Regions from separate parts of the Bacillus sp. 01N45 genome, predicted to be linked through region 3. Evidence: riboswitches for the same ligand, from Rfam matches in the RefSeq annotation. Region 3 holds a riboswitch; each other region holds the start of a gene.
The links. A riboswitch is a leader RNA that binds a small molecule or an ion and turns the genes downstream of it on or off. The one in region 3 is predicted to bind thiamine pyrophosphate.

Region 1: another riboswitch for thiamine pyrophosphate. It lies ahead of tenA (thiaminase II); the one in region 3 lies ahead of thiM (hydroxyethylthiazole kinase).
Region 2: another riboswitch for thiamine pyrophosphate. It lies ahead of thiC (phosphomethylpyrimidine synthase ThiC); the one in region 3 lies ahead of thiM (hydroxyethylthiazole kinase).

Annotation. Positions count from the first base shown of each region.
Region 1 covers NZ_JBFTQW010000007.1:303,189-308,496, forward strand. Annotated here, with positions in the region: gene AC1DMU_RS18760 (ABC transporter substrate-binding protein) at 1-361, opposite strand, end outside; gene AC1DMU_RS18765 (ABC transporter permease) at 358-1,110, opposite strand; gene AC1DMU_RS18770 (ABC transporter ATP-binding protein) at 1,110-1,859, opposite strand; gene tenA (thiaminase II) at 1,828-2,523, opposite strand; TPP riboswitch at 2,606-2,708, opposite strand; TPP riboswitch at 2,769-2,880, opposite strand; gene AC1DMU_RS18780 (SH3 domain-containing protein) at 3,150-4,310, shown strand; gene AC1DMU_RS18785 (hypothetical protein) at 4,316-4,654, shown strand; gene AC1DMU_RS18790 (DUF3965 domain-containing protein) at 4,883-5,308, opposite strand, start outside.
Region 2 covers NZ_JBFTQW010000006.1:279,014-284,321, reverse strand. Annotated here, with positions in the region: gene thiC (phosphomethylpyrimidine synthase ThiC) at 1-1,450, opposite strand, end outside; TPP riboswitch at 1,563-1,678, opposite strand; gene lldP (L-lactate permease) at 1,750-3,405, opposite strand; gene AC1DMU_RS16570 (magnetosome magnetite crystal formation protein family) at 3,690-4,007, shown strand; gene AC1DMU_RS16565 (metal-binding protein) at 4,125-4,616, opposite strand; gene AC1DMU_RS16560 (YkvA family protein) at 4,667-5,032, opposite strand.
Region 3 covers NZ_JBFTQW010000009.1:96,999-102,306, forward strand. Annotated here, with positions in the region: gene AC1DMU_RS20610 (YhgE/Pip domain-containing protein) at 1-2, shown strand, start outside; gene topB (DNA topoisomerase III) at 44-2,233, opposite strand; TPP riboswitch at 2,506-2,615, shown strand; gene thiM (hydroxyethylthiazole kinase) at 2,679-3,494, shown strand; gene thiE (thiamine phosphate synthase) at 3,511-4,170, shown strand; gene AC1DMU_RS20630 (anaerobic C4-dicarboxylate transporter family protein) at 4,286-5,308, opposite strand, start outside.

The DNA of each region.
Region 1 (5,308 bases), on a different contig from region 3:
CATGATTTAATGGTGAACGTACGACAGCTCCAATTGATTTCACTGGAATTTGTTCATTTGCTTTTGCCATGACAACATCTGGCTGATAATATAAGCCAACCGTTACTTTTCCTGCAGCTGCTAAAGTTAATGGATCAGTCGGATTGGAAGGGAATTTAATATTCACCTTTACTCCTTCTTCTTTAAAGTAGCCTTTTTCAATCGCCGCATAAATAAAGCTATGTACCGCATTTGGGTACCAATCAAGCATGACCGTTATTTCTTTTTCCTTTTTCCCCTTATCTGACGCTGAATTACTAGAACATCCAGCAATCATTGCAACTAATAATGTAAACACAAAGATGCGTTTTAAAAATTTCATGAATACTTCCTCCAACTAATAAATTTCTTTTCTAAAATCGAAATAAGTATGACGAAGAAAATAGCTAATAATGATAACAATACAATGGGTGCAAATACACCTGCGCCGTCTAACTGCGTCATCATTCTTTTACTGAAATACCCTAGCCCAGCTTGTGCACCGAGCCATTCACCAATTGCTGCCCCAATTACACTAAGCGGAACTGCAATTTTTAAAGCTGAGAAAAAATAAGGAAGAGCAGACGGCAATTTTAATTTAAGAAAAACATCTTTTTTCGTTGCCCCATACGTAACTAATAGCTCCTCCCATTCTTTTTTCGTACTGCGTAGTCCATCATACGTATTGACCGCAATTGGGAAAAACGTAATTAAAACCGTAACAACGACCTTACTCCAGATCGTATATCCAAACCATAAAACGAAGAGCGGAGCAAGCGCTGTAATCGGAATCGTTTGTGAGGCAACTAATAGTGGATAAAATGCCCTCTCCATCCAATTACTCGCATTCATTAACATCGCTAGTCCTACCCCAAGTACGATAGAAATAGCCACCCCTATTAAAACGACGGATAAGGTTGCCGGCAAATGAACCGTAAATAATATATCTTTTAGTTTCCAGATCTTCATCACAATTGCAGACGGTGACGGTAAAATGTACATTTCGTCTACGATTCTTGCGCCTACTTCCCAAAAGGCAAGTAAAATACTAGTAAGTGTAAGGGCAGGTAATAGCTCCTTCAACCGGTTCATCATACGAGTACCTGCCTTTGTAACATACTAAGAAGCTCATCTTTAAGCGCTAACACTTCAGGCTTATATAAATCTTTTCTTGTTCGATTACGATCAAGTGGTACAACCCTCTCGGTTAAAGTAGTTATCGGTTGCTGCTCTACTACTAAAATTCGATTAGAAAGAAACAACGCTTCTTCCACATCATGAGTGATAAATAAAATTGTTTTTTCCCACTCTTTCCATTGTTCAAACAGCCATTCTTGCAAAGATGCCTTCGTTAAAGCGTCCAACGCGCTAAACGGTTCATCTAACAACAATATCTCCCCGCCTGTTAATAAAGTTCGAATGAAAGATACGCGTTGCCTCATACCACCAGATAAATCTTTCGGATATTTTGTCTCATACCCTTGTAAACCAAATTTATGTAACAGTTCCTTTGCCTTTATTTGCGCTTCTTTCTTCTGTACACCTTGGCACTCTAGCGGCAGGGCAGCATTCTCAATAATCGTTCTCCATGGCAGGAGCATATCTTTTTGGGGCATATAGCCTACAGGATGGCTCTTTGTTTCTGTCAGCTCTATCTGTCCAGTACTCACCTCTTCTAAACCTGTAATAAGGCGAAATAAAGTACTTTTCCCGCATCCACTCGGTCCGATAATACTTACAAACTCTTTATCTTGTATAGAAGCATTTAATTCATTGATGATTGTTTTCTCATCATAATGAAAAGAAACATTATGAAACTGTAGTATGTTCTTGCTCCTCAAATCCCCACATCTCCTTACGATAGGACATATCCCAGAATAAATATTCAAATCGACTGGAATATAGGAATATCTCCTCTAATCGATCTAACTCTTTGTCAGACTTTCCAACTGCCATTTCATTTAATAAATCTATTAACCAAATACAAAGGCTACCGTATTCTTCTGAACTATATCCTTGAATCCACTCACCAAAGAACTCATGATCTCTTGCTCCAGGAATATCGTTTAAACGCTTTCCAATTTCCCAGTAACTCCACATACATGGAAGAAGTGCTGCTATTAATTCCGCAAGTGTGCCATTTTGAGATACAGACATCATGTAATTTGTATAGGCTAAATTTTTAGCAGATGGTTTTGCAGATTCTATCTCCTCTATAGAAATACCAAGTCTTTTTGCATATTGTTTATGGATCGTCATTTCTCCATTTAATATGCCATCAATTTGTTCAGCAAATTTCCCCATTACTTGTGGATTCGTTGCTTTTACAACACCAATCGCATATAGCTTTGCATAATCTAACAAATATAAATAATCTTGAATAATATAATACTGAAACTTATCTTTTTCTAACGTGCCATCTCCCATACCTACTACAAACGGGTGATTATGACTCATCTCCCAAACTGGTTGTACAGTTTCTAATAATCTATCGCAAAATTTCATTTCTCTATCCCCTTTCAATTTATATATCTAAATAAAAAACCACTTCTAAATAAGAAGTGGTTACAGCAAATAAAATTATAATTTATTCGTTGTTCCACTTCCCTTCGCTAGTATTACCTAGATCAGGTCTGTAAGGGTTAAGGATTATTCCTCTCTCAGCACAACAAGCACCCCTAGTGGTTTCAATATGAAATTTTCAAACAAAAAAGCCCCGTTTCTATACGCAAAGAAACGGGGACTCATTATTAGTGTCCGAATTGCTTCCCTACGCTAGCATAATCTAGATCAGGTAATGAAAAGGATCAAAGGCTTACGGCCTACTCTCAGCTGGCAACACCAGCTCTCCTAGCAAACTATGAAATTAACACTGTCAGTATAACATCGTAATAAGACATCATCAACTGTTTTAATTTTCCCAATTGTCAACAAAATAACAAAACTATATAATACTTATATTCTATCTTAGAAATTATTATCCTAATTAATTGGATAAAAAGGAATCATTATCCTCAAAAAATTTATTTTTATATTGATTTCATATTACATTTATGTGAATACACCCACTATATTATATCTTTATACTATAATAAAATTACAACTATACAACTAGAGGAGGTCTCTATTATATGAATATGAAAGCTACTGCTTTAACAGCAACTACTGTCGCAATTGCCTCTTTACTTCCTTCTATGGGAGAAACAAATGTACAAACAGCCAACGCTGAACAATTATCTAATGTGAAAACTGGATATGTCAAAGTCGATCAAGTAGCCTTACATACAAAAGATAACGCAAATAGCTCATCAATTGATACAATTCGCTTTAATACGAAGGTAAACATACTTGAAACAACTAATGGCTGGTATAAAGTATCTGTTAATAATAAAGTAGGTTACGTACAAAAAGATGCTATTCTACTAAAAAACAAACTTCAATCTAATAATCAATACATCGTTAATGCCAATGCATTAAACGTTCGTTCTGAACCTAATTTAGAATCTTCAATTTTAGATGTATTACCAAATGGGAAATTCGTTACCATTCAAGAAGAACAAGGCGAGTGGTATAAAATTTTACATAATGGCAAAACAGGTTACGTACAAAAAGCATTCGTATCTAATGGTTCACAGCCTTTAGTAAAAGGCATCACAGTTCAAACTAATACGAAATACACAGTTGCAACACCTAAACTTAATGTACGTGGCAACGCTAGTACAAGTGGTGCACTACTTGGTTCATTACAAAATGGTACACAAATACAAGTAGTGGAAACTGTAGGAACTTGGTATAAAATTCGTTTTGGCACAGGATACGGATACGTGGCAAAACATTATGTGGTGCAAAATCAAATGCAATCACAAGCTCAAACGGCTCAACCTACTTCCATTCCAGCAGTTTTCAAATTCCCTACTCAAGGAAGAATTAGCTCAACCTTTGATATACGTTGGGAACAAATGCATTATGGTATAGATATTGCGGCTCAAGGTAATGTCTCAATCCAGGCGGCAGCTGCAGGTAAAGTTGTGAAATCATATTATTCAGCTAGCTATGGCAATGTTGTGTTCATCGCCCATCAAATAAACGGGAAATTATATACAACAGTCTATGCACACATGAAAGATCGCACTGTACAAGCTGGTGATCAAGTACAAGCTGGACAATTAGTAGGTCATATGGGAAACACAGGTCATTCATACGGGCAACATCTTCATTTTGAATTACACAATGGAGAATGGAATTTTGAAAAAACAAATGCAGTAAACCCACTGCCATATTTAGTTAGGTAAATTGTATGCAACGCAATATCAATATACCTCTCTTAATTGAATACTTCGCCTTTTTAGGTTTAATCTGTTGTTTAATCATTTACAATACAAACACTGTATTTTTATCTATTATCATTGCTTTTGTTACTTTAGAAATTATGATGGAATCCTTTCAAGTACAACTAAAACAAAAAATTGCTCATATATATAATGCCATCTTTCTATTAAGTGCCCTAATAACAAATATTATTAGTAATGGTTTTTATTTATCTACCGTATTTCCTGTATTCTTTATGGCTGTTTTATTATTCATAGCTAGATACATTCATGTCCCTAATACCAAAAAACACGAACAAGAAGCTTAGAAAGAGGAGACACTGTGTACCGATCTTTCAAAGATAATCCGATAAAATATATATTGAATTTATACACAAAAATAAATACTTTTTTTGGTATACAAGGAAGTAATACGGCACAATTTCTCCTTTATGGAATGTTATTTCTCGTCTTAATTGCGTTCTCCTTGCTTTACTAATAAAAAAAGGATCTCACATAAACTTGAGATCCTTTTTAATTTATATAGAAAATGCTCTTTATCCGCAAGCATATTTTTCATAAATAAAGCTAAGATTATATTTTTTCTCTAAGCTCATTCTTTGTTCATCATCACACCAATAGAACAGAATATCATGAATTGTTGCATAACGCTTATTTTTAAGAAATAGTTTAAAGAATGATGGTAAACAATCATGTAATTGTATAAATATATAATTGCGTAATATTTCTTCTTTATATTCAATGCCCTTACAAATATACAATAATTCTTCACAATAATACGCATGTTGTGGAACTTGAATCATTTCGAAAAATGGCACATATGATAATAGTTTTCCGATGAAATGATCATATCGATCCATTATTCCTATCGTCATGTGCTCCATCATATCTTTCATTACATATAAATAATCATCTACATGAGTAGTCTTGAGTGGGTCTAATCGATCTGAAATTTGAGAAAG
Region 2 (5,308 bases), on a different contig from region 3:
GCCCTTTCGCAAGATCAGCTGCATGTGCAGCAATTTTGTACGTAATAACCCCCGTGCGAACATCATCTTTATTCGGTAAACCTAAATGTTCTTTCGGTGTTACATAACAAAGCATCGCCGTGCCAAACCAGCCAATCATCGCCGCTCCAATTGCCGATGTAATATGGTCATAACCTGGTGCAATATCTGTCGTTAACGGCCCAAGTGTATAGAACGGCGCGCCCTGACAAATATCAAGCTCTTTCTCCATATTCTCTTTAATTAAATGCATCGGTACATGCCCAGGTCCTTCAATCATCACTTGCACATCATGTTTCCAAGCAATCTTCGTTAATTCACCAAGTGTTTCAAGCTCAGAAAACTGTGCTTCGTCATTTGCATCTGCAATCGAACCTGGACGTAATCCATCTCCAAGAGAGAACGAAACGTCGTACTGCTTCATAATTTCACATATCTCTTCAAAATGAGTGTATAAGAAGTTTTCTTTATGATGGAATAAACACCACTGTGCCATAATTGAACCACCACGTGAAACGATACCTGTCGTACGCTTTGCAGTAATCGGAATGTAACGAAGTAATACGCCCGCGTGAATCGTAAAGTAATCCACACCTTGCTCCGCCTGCTCAATTAACGTATCACGATACACTTCCCACGTTAAATCTTCTGCAATTCCATTTACTTTTTCCAGCGCTTGATAAATCGGTACAGTTCCAACTGGTACAGGCGCGTTACGAATAATCCACTCACGCGTCGTATGAATATTTTTACCTGTAGATAAATCCATAATCGTATCCGCACCCCAACGCGTTGCCCACGTCATCTTCTCTACTTCTTCTGCAATTGAAGAAGATACAGCAGAGTTTCCGATATTTGCATTGACCTTCACGTGAAAGTTACGGCCGATAATCATCGGTTCTGCTTCCGGATGGTTAATATTCGCTGGTAAAATGGCACGACCTTCCGCGATTTCCTTACGAACAAACTCAGGCTCTACTCCTTCACGAATCGCAACATATTCCATCTCAGACGTAATGATACCCTTACGTGCATAATGCATTTGCGTAACATTTCCACCTTGCTTTGCTCTAAGCGGCTGACGATCCATTTGCGGGAAAACAGGCGTATGTTTCAAAGCCACTTTCACACCGTCATCCTCTGGTTTTACTTCGCGCCCTTCGTATGCTTCTACATCTCCGCGCTCCAGGATCCAAGAGTGGCGCGGCGCCTGCAATCCCTTTTCCAGTTCCACTTTATACGCAGGATCTGTATAAGGACCGCTCGTATCATATACACGAATTGGCGGATTCGGAATACCGTTCGTTTCGCTTTGTTCAATCTCGCGCATCGGCACTTTCATACCCGCGCGTGGTCCATCCACATACACTTTCTTACTTCCTGGTAAACTCGATTTCAATTCAATTTGCTCAGCTGAAACAGACTGTTTCATAACCTTTGTTGCCCCCCTGTACGTGACAAGGACAAGATATGGCCAGCGTATGCCAAAATAAAAAGAGCCAGGTCCATAAAAAAATAAGGACCTGGCTCATAAAGACATCATTATGTAAAGCCGTTAACTTCCCTACGCTGGTACGAGCCAGATCAGGTCCAAAGGGTTAAGAAGTTCACACGCTTCTCTCTCAGCCTACGCATACGTTAGGCACCCCTAGTTTATCACTGATTTAATTTTCAATACTTTCCCATCATACACGATAATCTGAAAAATGCAAAGTTTATTTCTTTTGTTGTTTATGGAATCATCCACGTTAAATAATATGCCTGTACATACGTCATAATACCAACAATAATTACGAAGAATAAACTATGCTTCACTGTAAAGCGGAATAAATCTGATTCTTTTCCAGCAAGTCCAACTGCCGCACAAGCAATTGCAATCGATTGCGGAGAAATCATTTTTCCTGTTACACCGCCCGTTGTATTTGCTGCAACGAGAAGTACTTCAGATACACCGACTTGCTGCGCTGTAATCGCTTGTAAATTCGAGAACAGTGCATTCGCTGACGTATCGGATCCTGTTAAAAATACACCGATCCAGCCTAGGAATGGTGAGAAGAACGGGAATAGTCCGCCAGTTCCTGCAAGTGCTAATGCTAATGTAGAAGATAGACCAGAATAGTTTGCGATAAACGCGAATCCTAATACGAATCCGATAGATAGAATTGGCATCTTAAGCTCATTTATCGTTTCTTTAAATGTTACTACTGCATCTTTTGCACTCATTTTCAAAATAAAGATAGAAATGATACAAGCAATTAAAATTGCTGTTCCCGTCGCTGATAAAATATCTAATTTCAAGATTGCTTCATAAGGCGTCGGTTTATTTACAATTGGCTCTGCTTTCATTACTAAATTGTGTAAGCCTGGAACTTCAAACTTAAACACAAGGCTTTCCAAAGCACCGCCTGGAGCAAATAACGCTTTAAAGAAACTTTGGCTCCAAATGACTACCATCACAGTTAAAATAATGAATGGAGACCATGCTTTTACTACTTTTCCTACCGTTAGTTTCGGCATAGATATCGCCGTTGCTGCTACCTCACTATTTGCTTCTTTAGACTGATAGATTTCTTTCGGCTGCCAAACTTTTAAGAATAGCGATAGACTCACTAAACTTACAAGTGCTGACGTAATATCCGGAAGTTCTGGCCCTAAGAACGTCGCTGTAATGAACTGCGTAATTGCAAATGAGCTACCTGCTACAAATAGAGCCGGCCATGTTTGTCTTACTCCTTTAAATCCATCCATTAAAAATACGATAAAGAACGGAACAAATAATGATAAGAACGGTAATTGATGCCCAGCCATTTGTCCAATTTTATGCGGATCAATACCTGTTACTTGTCCAGCAACTGTAATCGGAATTCCCATCGCTCCGAACGCTACTGGTGCCGTATTTGCGATTAAACACAGACCCGCTGCATATAAAGGATTTAACCCAAGACCTGCAAGAAGCGCTGCGGTAATCGCTACTGGTGCACCAAATCCTGCTGCCCCTTCCAAAAATGCTCCAAATGAAAAACCGATTAAAATAACGAGTAAACGATGGTCATTCGTAATGGATAATACAGATGCACGAATCACATCGAATTGACCTGTTTTCACAGATATTTTATATAAAAATACCGACATAATGATAATCCAAGCAATTGGCCATAGTCCGTATAAGAAACCATATCCCGTCGCTGCCATCGCCATCGTGAACGGCATCTTATAAGCGAATAACGCAACTAAAATTGTAAGTACGACTGTAATTAATCCTGCCACATACCCCTTCATGCGGAAAACTGCTAAAGCTAAGAAAAAAAAGATAATCGGAATAAGTGCGACCGCTGCCGAAATCCAAATGTTTCCGAACGGATCATAAACTTGTGTCCATGTGTTCATTGTTCTCTCCCCCTAAAGAATCCCCTTTTAAATAGAATAACCTCATCAATAGACTATCAGGTCATCATACCTTTAAACCTAAAATAAAAAAACGTCAAAGAAAACGTTTTCATTAATTTTATCACAACAATTTTCATTAAAAAAGATTTTTTTGAAAATTTTATTATTTATCATAAGAATCTTACAAAAACGTCACGTTCTTGTAATGTTCATCGATAGGAAGCTCGCTACATTTCCTGCATAATAAAGGTATAAAAACGGATATTATTTATGAGGTGATATATATGAACGGAAACAAAATATTAGCAGCTTTATCATACTTTAGTGTATTATTTGCCCCTATCTTATTCCCTATCATTGTGTGGATTGTGGGCGATTCTGAAACGAAACCGCACGCAAAACGCGCTCTATGGACACACATCATTCCAAGCATCGCGTCATTTATTGGATTTATTATTCTAGGAATTATGGGTATCGGATCGAATCAACCAGACGTAACACTTGGAATTGGAGCAATGATTGTCTTATGTATTTGTGGCATTATTAGCTTATACTACTTCATTTGGAACATCGTAAAAGGTATTAAAGTGCTGAAAGCTTAAGTTTAAACAAACGTTTGATTAAAACAGTACGCATCATAATAAATGAAATTTTATCGGCGATACGACAATCTTTTAATAAGAAAAAACCGTCCCAAAATACTTTTTGGGACGGTTTTTTTATCTTCTGCGTTTCTTCTTTTTTCTCATCATTTTTTTGCGGCGCGTATTCACTTTATCCGCTATAATGTGAAGCGTACTTGCTACAATAATTCCCATTACGAACGTTACAATTTCAACCTCATGTTCCTTCGCAATTTCTATTAAATTCCCATCAAGCGCGATTACATTTAATAGGAATAAAAACGGAGAAAACACAATTAACATGTATGCAATACGAATCACATCACCAAGTATAATTGTATGTGTAAAGAAGGATCGATGCGGCATGACCTTCTTATACGGATACCAAAATATACGTAGGAACCCCCATTTATTATACGCATTACTATATGTATCTAAATCCGGCGTTAAAAATGAAGTACCTACTAAAAAGCCAATTGCAAAAGTTAATAAAAAATCCAAGTCTGTTAATCCATACGAAAAGAGCATAAACAAAACAACCGGAAGGGATATTAAGTTTATTTTCGTATGCGTTCTTCCTGATGGCATAATGCACTTCCTCGCTTACGTTCGCCCTGTCACCATATGACAGTTCTCACCTACTGATCTAATTTCTGATCGATAAAGGATGTGTCTATATCCGAACCAAACCATTCTGCCAACTTCACTCGTGCCTTATCTTTCACCTCTTCATTGACGTATAACGACGCTTGTAATAGAGCAGCCATTAACGCCCCTAAATCATCTGTATAACCAACTCCAGCAATGAAATCTGGGATGGCATCAATTGGTGCAATAAAATAAGCAAGTGCTCCAATCACAATAATTTTCACTCGCTTTGGAACATCAGGTCTTTGCAAAACGTAAAACAATAATAAACTTGCATAAATGACCGACTGCCCTGCTTGCTTTGCAACATGTTTTACTTTCTTCCAAAACGCTTCAACTGAAAATTTTTGTTCCATGTAAAAGCCTCCCTATTTTTTTAAAGAAATAAGCTACAATATGTTATCAGTAAAAGTTCATCAAAATTACACATAATCTATCAATGAACTTTCATTGTAACAAACAAACTAAAAAAGAACAAGTGTTCGTTAATTTTTACATACTTCCCTTCATATAATAGGTTTCTAGATAACCACTCACCCATTGTCATTTCTTATTTCTCAACAAAAAAATTTTCACTTTCACTGAACATTCTGCTCTACCTTTGTTATATTTTCTAGTTGACGGACATATAA
Region 3 (5,308 bases):
AAAAATAAAAGGTTCCTACCGATAGTGGTAGGAACCTTTTTGTTTAATCGAATTTTAACTTCTTTAATGCTTCTGCGAACGGATTGTTTAATGGTTCTTCTTCTTTGTTCTGCTGTTTCATATATTTTTGAACGTCGCGTTTATCAGCTTTGCTTCCAGATTCCTTTTTACGTCTTTCTTGGAATGTGGATAATTTCTCACGATAGCCACATTTACATGCAAAGATTTGTCCTGCACCTTCACCACGTAATTCTAACTTCTTCTTACATTGCGGACAACGAGCGTTTGTTGTACGAGATACATTTTTACGATGACCACATTCACGGTCTTGGCATACAAGCATTTTTCCTTTTTTGCCGTTTACCTCTAGCATTGGTTTACCGCAGTCTGGACAAGACTTTGTTGAAATGTTGTCATGTTTATATTTTTTATCACTCGATTTAATTTCAGAAACAATTTCTTTCGTATAGTTCTTCATTTCTGAAATGAATACTTCTTTTTTCAGTTTACCCTTTGCAATTGCTTCGAGTTTTTGCTCCCATTCACCAGTTAGTGTAGGAGATTTCAGTTCTTCTGGCACTAAATCAAGTAGCTGACGGCCTTTTGAAGTAATGTGAATATCTTTACCACGTTTTTCAAGTAAGAACGAATTGAATAACTTGTCGATAATATCTGCGCGTGTCGCTACAGTACCTAATCCACCAGTTGATTTTAACGTATCAGCAAGTTGTTTGTTTTGCGTATCCATATATTTTGTAGGATTCTCCATTGCTGAAAGTAAAGTTGCCTCGTTAAAACGTGCAGGTGCTTTCGTTTGACCTGATGTTTGCATAATTAACTTTACAGTTAATGTATCGCCTTTTTCAATGCGAGGTAGAAGTTGCTCCTTTACGTCATCCATTACATCATCATCTTCAAAGCGGTTTTCATATACTTCTTTCCAGCCGGCATGTAAAATTGTTTTTCCTCGTGCAATGAACGTTTCATTGTCAACTTTTGTGCGTAACGTTAGTTGTTCGTATTCGAATGCTGGGAATAAAATGGCTAAGAAACGTTTTACAACTAAATCATAAATTTTACGTTCTTTATCTGTGAAGGCGGAGAAATTAACGTATCCTTCTGTCGGAATAATTGCGTGATGATCGCTTACTTTACTATCATCAACAAATGATTTATTAGCCTTGATAGGCTTTTGTAATACTTTATGTGCTAAAGGACGGTATTCTCCAACGCCACATGCTTTTAGACGCTCTGGAAGTGTTCCAACGATATCAGATGAAATATAGCGTGAATCTGTACGAGGATACGTTAGAACTTTATGTTGCTCATACAATTTCTGCATAATGTTTAATGTTTCTTTCGCAGAGTAACCGAACTTTTTATTTGCATCACGTTGTAATTCAGTTAAATCGTAAAGACCAGGAGAGAATGACTTCTTCTGTTTTTTATCAATTTCCACAACGGTAGCATTATGCTTATCTAAACCTTTTACAATACCATCAATTTTTTCTTTATTAAAACTGCGGCTATTACCATTTGCATCTTGCCAAGTTAGTTTTAACTGATTCGTTGTTTGTGCTTCGATACCGTAGTAAGTTTGAGCTTTGAAGTTCTTTATTTCATCTTCACGATTAGCGATCATAGCGACAGTAGGTGTTTGTACACGGCCGCAATTCAGCTGGGCATTAAAGCGAGTCGTTAAAGCGCGAGTCGCGTTAAGACCGATGTACCAGTCAGCTTCTGAACGTGCGACAGCCGAAGCGTATAAATTGTCATATGCTTTACCTGGTTTTAAATTTGCGAAGCCATCTTTAATTGCTTTATCAGTAACAGATGAAATCCATAAACGCTTAATAGGTTTTTGTATTTTAACTTTATCGATAATCCAACGTGCGACTAATTCGCCTTCGCGTCCAGCATCTGTCGCTACAATAATTTCATTTACATCTTTTCTAAGTAGCTGACTCTTCACAGCATTAAATTGTTTCCCTGTTTGTTTAATAACCGTTAATTTCAAGCGCTCAGGTAGCATCGGTAAATCTTCTAAATTCCACTGTTTATATTTCACATCATAGCTTTCTGGATCAGCTAATGTAACGAGATGACCTAAAGCCCAAGTTACAATATATTTACTACCTTCAAGGTAGCCATTTCCTTTTTTATCGCACTTAAGTACACGCGCAATATCACGTGCAACGGAAGGCTTTTCAGCGATTACAACGCTTTTTACCATATTTAAAACATCCTTTCAAATTTCCATACGTTAACTATAGCATACATCTTCTTGAGATTCAGTTTCGCTCCAGATTTGAACGTTTTTTAGTGGGATAACATCTGTTTGAGGGTGAATGATGGCGACAGAACATAATATGCGCCATGATGAGACTATGAGAAATAGATACTTATTTATTATGCTTATTGTTTTATTAGTTGCTCCTATATTAAATAGAAAAGTAAAGAACTTGTTATTTTACTAGAATAAGAGTAGACTTTGAAGTAGATGAATAATAAACACATGGGAGTTTGTGGATGCAAACTGAGAGTATGACTAATCCGTCATTGACCATTTGAACCTGTTGGATAATGCCAGCGTAGGGAGAGTGTAAAAGCACATGTTCAGGCACTTTGCGTACGCGCAAAGTGCCTTTTTGTGTATCTCCCATCACTATAGTTAGGAGATGAAAAGGATGAATATGAAAGAAATTAGTAAAGTAGTGGATTTGGTGAGAGAGTCTAATCCACTCGTGCATAATATTACAAATGTTGTTGTAACAAATTTTACAGCTAACGGCTTGTTAGCGTTAGGAGCATCACCTGTAATGGCGTATGCGAAAGAAGAAGTAGCAGAAATGGCTAGCATTGCGGGAGCCCTTGTTTTAAATATGGGTACACTTCGTCCTGAAGAGGTAGAAGCGATGTTACTTGCTGGTAAATCAGCAAATGTGAATAATGTACCAGTACTATTTGATCCAGTTGGTGCAGGAGCAACATCGTATCGAACAGAAGTTGCGAGACATATTCCGGCTGAAATTGATTTAGCGATTATCCGCGGAAATGCAGCTGAAATAGCGAACGTTATTAATGAGAGATGGGAAATTAAAGGGGTAGACGCCGGTGTTGGAAATGGCAATGTCGTAAGTATTGCAAGGCAGGCAGCGGATGAATTAAATACAGTAGCGGTGATTACTGGAAAAGAAGATGTTGTTACAGATGGAGAACGAACGATCCTTATTCGAAATGGTCACCCTATTTTAACGAAAGTTACGGGAACTGGTTGTTTACTAACTTCTGTAATAGGAGCATTTGTAGCAGTAGAAAAGGATTATGTAAAGGCAGCAGTAGTGGCATTAACGTTTTATGGTGTAGCTGCGGAACTGGCAGCTGCTAAGACAGTGGAAAAGGGACCTGGTAGTTTCCAAATTGAATTTTTAAATCAGTTAGCGAATACCACTTCGGGTGATATTGAGAAGTATGGGAAGATTGAGCTTATATAGTAAGGAGGTGAACTAGATGCCCTGTATTACAAAGGCTGAAATGTCTAGATTATTATCAGTATATTTTATTATGGGAAGTAACAATTGTGCGAAGGAGCCACTACAAGTATTGAGAGATGCACTTGAAGGTGGTATAACAATTTTTCAATTTCGTGAAAAGGGGGAAGGGGCTTTAACGGGAGAGAAACGTATTTGTTTCGCGAAAGAACTACAAGCAGTCTGTAAAGAGTACGGTGTACCATTCATCGTAAATGATGATGTGGAACTAGCTATGGAGTTAGATGCAGATGGCGTGCATGTTGGCCAAGATGATGAAGGAATTACTTCTGTTCGTGAAAAAATGGGTGATAAAATTGTTGGTGTATCTACACATACAATTGAAGAAGCACGCTGGGCAATTGAAAACGGAGCTGATTATTTAGGTGTTGGCCCTATTTTCCCAACGAGTACAAAAAAAGATACGAAAGCAGTTCAAGGAACGAAAGGTTTAGCTTATTTTAGAGAGCAAGGAATTACAATACCGATCGTCGGGATTGGTGGCATTACAATTGAAAATACAGCGTCAGTTATAGAAGCAGGTGCGGACGGCGTTTCTATTATTTCCGCGATTAGTTTAGCTGAATCTCCGTATGAAAGTACGAAGAAGCTAGTTGAGGAAGTAAATAGGGGTTTGTAGGAAAACGGAACTTCACAAAAATAGAAAAGAACATAATGGACAGTTAAAAATATTTAAACAAACGTTTGATTAAAAAAGCACAAACCCTTTAAAATTATCGGTTTGTGCTTTTTCTTTAAAACATAATTGATATTAGGAGCATTCCGATTCCGATAGAGGTGAATGTTGCGATTAGGCCTGGAATCATAAAGCTATGATTTAAAACATATTTACCAATACCTGTTGTACCAGTGCGATCGAAGTTAATGGCAGCAACGATTGTTCCATAGTTTGGAATGAAGAAATATCCATTTACTGCAGGGAACATTGCGATTAGTAGTGCTGGTGGAATACCGAGTGATAATCCAAGAGGCATTAAAGCACGTACTGTTGCTGCTTGGCTATATAGTAAAATAGATAGAATGAATAATGCGATGGCAAATAGCCATGGTGCACTTGTTACTAGGTGCTGAATTGATCCTTGAATCATATTTAAGTTTCCGTTAAAGAAAGTATCTCCCATCCAAGCGATACCGAAAATAGCAACAACAGCTGTTGCCCCCGCTTTAAAGACGTTACCAGACACGATGCTTTCTACATTTGGTTTGCAGAAAATAATAATAAGAGCTGCGATAGTTAACATAACCATTTCAATTGTGTTTGGCATGGAAAGACGAATTAACTTCCCGTCAACCATCCATCCTGGACGAAGTGCTTCAAATGAACCGAGAAGTACGACAAGGAAAGTTCCTACTAAGAAAAGGATAACGGATAGTTTAGCGCCTTTTAAACCAACAAATTCTTTCTTCTCTTCAATTTTAGGAATCATTCCTTCTTTTAAACGTTTCAAGTATTCAGGGTCTTCATTTAATTCTTTCCCCATTTTGCTAGCAACAAATGCAGCTACCATACAAGCGATGAAGGTAGAAGGAATACTTACTTTTAAAATATCTAATAAGGTGATTTTATAGTCAGCTAGCATTGCTAAAAGTGCAACTGTTGCAGCTGATATAGGGCTAGCTGTAATTGCTTGTTGGGAAGCGATTACGGCAATTGACATTGGTCGTTCCGGTCTAATCCCAGATTCGCGAGAGACTTCTGCGATAACAGGAAGTACAGAATAAGCAACGTGACCAGTTCCTGCGCACAGTGTAAATAA